Regions from separate parts of the Pseudoduganella lutea genome, predicted to be linked through region 1. Evidence: riboswitches for the same ligand, from Rfam matches in the RefSeq annotation. Region 1 holds a riboswitch; the other holds the start of a gene.
The links. Region 1 has a riboswitch for thiamine pyrophosphate ahead of thiC (phosphomethylpyrimidine synthase ThiC). Riboswitches for the same ligand answer to the same signal wherever they lie in the genome.
Positions count from the first base shown of each region.

Region 1 (2,197 bases):
GGCTGTTGCGCACGATCCATTCGCGTGTTTCATGGATGTGCTTGCCGGTGGACAGGTCCATCACCGTGTCGCCGCCCCAGCGGATCGCCCACGTCATTTTCTCGACTTCCTCGCCGATCGACGACGTGACGGCGGAGTTGCCGATATTGGCATTGACCTTCACAAGGAAATTGCGGCCAATGATCATCGGCTCCAGTTCCGGGTGGTTGATGTTGGCGGGAATGATCGCCCGGCCGCGGGCGATTTCCTCGCGCACAAATTCGGCCGTGATCTCCTGCGGGATGGCGGCGCCGAACGACTCGCCGCGGTGCTGGCGGCCCAGCAGGTCCGCCATCCTCGTTCCCATCGGGCCCGCGGCCCGCATGGCGTCGATGTATTCGCGCCGGCGCATGTTTTCGCGGATCGCCACGTATTCCATCTCGGGCGTGACGATGCCACGGCGCGCGTAATGCATCTGCGTCACGCAGGCGCCGGCTTTTGCGCAGCGCGGCGTGCGGTGCAGGTCGAAGCGCAGCGCATCGAGCGACGCATCGGCCAGGCGCGCCTTGCCGTAGTCGGACGTCGGGCCAGCCAGTTCCTCGGTATCGCCGCGCTCGGCGATCCAGGTTGCACGCACCGAGGCCAGGCCGGCGCGGATGTCGATCGGCACTGCCGGATCCGTATACGGGCCCGACGTGTCGTACACCGTCACCGGCGGATTGACTTCGTGGCCGAACGAGGCTGAGGTGTCGGCCTGGGTGATTTCGCGCATCGGCACGCGGATATCCGGGCGGCTGCCGGTCACGTAGATCTTGCGGGAATTGGGCAGCGGCGCGATGGCGGCGCTGTCGACTTCGGCCGTACTGGCCAGAAATTTTTGATGGGCGTTCATATTATGGCTCCTTTGGGCAGGAGCCAGCAAAGGAGACCTGGACGTGCACAGCCGTGCGGCATGGGTGCGACGATCCTTGTGCTTCCCTTCGCTGGCATTATCCAGATCAGGTTCGGAGGGTATTTCTCACCAGTGCGCGGCTGTAGCCGTGCGCAGGACCCCTAGCGTTTGCCGCCTCCGTTGAAGGCAGCGGCGCCATTATAGGCATGAACCGTGCATTTACTGCAAGCACTAACGCCTATAATCGGTATCTCGACGAAAGGATAACGATGCACAAATGGGTGGTCGCCGTGCTGGCGGCAGCGATGCAGGCGGGCGCGGTGGCTGCGGCCCCGGAGTCCAGGACGGCCACGCCGGAGGAGCAGGCGTCGTTCTTCGACTGGTACAACATCCAGCAGCAGGAAAGCCGCGGCCTGCTGCGGCCGCAGTTCAATGTGACGCTCGAGGGAGGGAAACGCGGAAAACGCGGCAAGCGCCGCGTGACGGCCACCGTCGACGGCCCCGCGCAGCGCGCGGTACTGCCGCTGTGCCGCCAGCCGCGCGCCGTCTACGAATACGATCCGCGTGCCGGCAAGGCGGCGCGCTGGCGCGAAGCCGGTCCGCCGCAGACACTCGTGTGGATCTACCACCAGCCCCAGTGCGGTGCCCAGCCGGACACGCCGGTACGGCTGTCCCAGCCGCTGGCCGAGATGGATATCCTGATGCTGCTCCAGAACCATCCGGCCATCCTCGGCAGCGCCCGCCTGCTGATGGCGGGGAACACGTCCTGCGCACCGTCGCGTTCGCGCGGTTACCGGCTTACCGGCCTCGACCGTGGCAAGGATGGCTTGCCCGTGCTGGTCTTCGAGAACGATATCGCCGGCGAAGCCCGCGTTGCCGTGCGGCGCACCCGCAACGAGCTGCTGCCGTGGAGCGTGACCTGCCCAGGTCCACGGCGTTAGCGCTAACGGACCACACTGTTGCTCCAGGGATACATTTCACTGTTCTTTGCCACTTCTCTCTGATAAGCTTGCAATCGACTTCCGGCGGCCCTGTCCCAGCCGCCATCGATGCCAGCCGCATCACAACCCGTCTCCCAGCCAGCGCGACGCGTGCCGATACCGGCATCCCTTATCAGAACAGACAAGAAAGCGAGCGAACATGCGGAACAATCTCCCTGTCACCGGCCACGAAATCCTCCTCGAAGAAGGCAAGACCATCGTTTCCACGACGGACTTGCAAGGCAACATCACCTACGCGAATCCGTATTTCATCGATATTTCCGGGTTCACGGAGGAAGAGCTGATCGGCGCGCCGCAGAATATCCTGCGCCATCCGGACATGCCG
Region 1 covers NZ_CP035913.1:2,062,056-2,064,252, forward strand. Annotated here, with positions in the region: gene thiC (phosphomethylpyrimidine synthase ThiC) at 1-871, opposite strand, end outside; TPP riboswitch at 938-1,044, opposite strand; gene EWM63_RS08660 (hypothetical protein) at 1,141-1,812, shown strand; gene EWM63_RS08665 (methyl-accepting chemotaxis protein) at 2,012-2,197, shown strand, end outside.

Region 2 (2,197 bases), 3.0 Mb from region 1:
TGCCGACGATGTCCTGCACGAACAATGCGCGCTCGTTGTCCTTGCGGCGCACCGATGCGGGGCCCGTTTCCAGGTCGCTCCGCGGCGGCACCACCACGGGGCGGTAGATGTTGCTGGTGCCGGCCCATTCATAGACATCGTCGCCCCAGCTTTCCTTGTTGCCGTAGAAGGCGAAACCGGTCGACAGGTCGTGCGTCACGGTGCCGGTGGCGAAGCGGCCCTGCAGCATTGCCTGCGCGGTGAGCGGCTTCTTCTGTTCATCGAGGCTGCGGTAGTCATACACGTCGTAGTCGCCATTGCCGCAGAAGCCGGGCCACAGCAGCTCGGCCCCGCAGCCATAGGGGAAGGCCGTGTAGTCGTCACGCTTGAATACGTGGCGGTTCGCCTTCACTTCGAACTTCCAGTCCGGCGCCAGCTGGTACAGGAAACGGGCGCCGAAGTTCATGCTTTCGGTGGCCACCGGGTAGCTCCATGGCTGGTCGTTGAGCAGCGTGTCGGCATCGACGACCGGCAGCGACACGCCATTGATCAGCTGGAAGCCGGGTGCCGACACCTGCGATTTCTTCTGGTAGTCGGCATCGACCTGCAACAGCGCCTGCGGCGAAATCTGCCAGTCGAACGCGCCGGAAACAAAGCTGCGGCGGCCGTCCGCGCCATCCACCCACGAGCGCAGCCGTTCGCCGGCCACGTTGATGCGGTAGCCGAAGCGGCGATCGTCGAAGCGGCCGCCTAGGTCCACGGTGCCCAGCAGGGTGCCGCGCTCGCTCACTTCGAACAGCACGGAGCGCAACGTCGTGCTGGTGGGGCGCTTGGTGACGTAGTTGACCACGCCGCCCGGCGCCGCCACGCCGGCCGTGATGCCCGCCAGGCCCTTCAGCACTTCGATGCTTTCCTTGTTTTCCAGCGGGATCTGGGTGTCGGCCGAAATCGCCAGGCCATCCTTGCGATAGCTGTTCGCATTGTCCAGCTTGAAGCCGCGGATCGAGAATTGCTCGGCATAGCCCACGGCGTTGTAGGCATCGCTGATGCTCGCGTCGTAGCGCGCCGCATCGGTGGTGGAGCGGATGTTCAGCGCCTGCATCTGCTCGCGCGTGATCACGCTGACGGACGTGGGCGTCAGCAGCAGCGGCCGTTCCGAGAAGCCGGCGACGGAAGCGGTTTCCGCCGTGCCGCGCACGGCGGTGACGACGACCTCGGTCATCGCGGGTTCATCGGCTTGCTGGGCGAAAGCGGGAAAAGCCTGCGCGATGGCCAGCGCGGCGGCGGAAAAAGTGGTCTTGTTCATCGATGTGCTCTTCTAATTCTCTTCTAGTTCTCAAGAACCAGCGAGGAAGCACACCAGGGGACGTTGGAAGGGACGAAGACTGCCTTGTGACGAACACCGCACTGCGCTTTCCTTCGCTGGCATTATCCAGATCAGGTACGAAGGGTATCTCTCACCCGGAGCAGGAAGCGTGAATTACTCTTTGAATAATTCAGCAACCCGCCCAGGACCCCTAGCGAAGCCGAGAGCTTATCATAGTTGCATACAATGTCGTGCGCCATTCGTCCGGGCCTATTGTTATACTTGTGGAAACATGGACTCCCAACGACAATATTGCATTGAACCGTCATCAACGTTCCACGCACAGGAGACCGCCATGACGCAGGAACATGTCATAGAAAACCGCGAGAGCCTGGATGCCCAGGTGCTCGACATGCACCGCGCGCTGACCTCGCTGATCGACCGGCTTGGCGCGCTGGACATGTATAACCAGCGCTGCGCCGCCTGCACCGATCCGGAGTTGAAACTGGTGCTGGCAAGCCAGCGCGACAGCACGCGCAGGCACGTGGCGATGCTGCTTGAGTGGGCGCGGCGGCGCGATCCAAAGCTTGACAAGGAGTTGCGCGACGCGCTGTTCAAGGCTGGCCCGATCGCCGCCCAATACCGTTACGATGAGAACATGTAAGGCAGTCCACATAATGAGAATCGAATGAAGCAGCCGTATCACGAAGGAAGCTGGTTTGCCGTCCCCCTGATCAATGGCGGTTACGCGGCCGGGCTCGTTGCCCGCATGTCCCCGCAGGGGAAGATCATGCTGGCCTACCTGTTCGGGCCCAGGCGCGCCGTGATGCCCACGCTGGCCGACGTGCTGGCGCTGAAGGCGGGCGATGCCGTCAAGGCCATCCGCACCGGCGACATGGCGCTGGCCAACGG
Region 2 covers NZ_CP035913.1:5,032,931-5,035,127, forward strand. Annotated here, with positions in the region: gene EWM63_RS21455 (TonB-dependent siderophore receptor) at 1-1,285, opposite strand, end outside; TPP riboswitch at 1,377-1,508, opposite strand; gene EWM63_RS21460 (ferritin family protein) at 1,641-1,949, shown strand; gene EWM63_RS21465 (Imm26 family immunity protein) at 1,974-2,197, shown strand, end outside.
Region 2: it holds a riboswitch for thiamine pyrophosphate, as region 1 does, so the genes downstream of both, EWM63_RS21455 (TonB-dependent siderophore receptor) here and thiC (phosphomethylpyrimidine synthase ThiC) in region 1, are expected to answer to the same signal.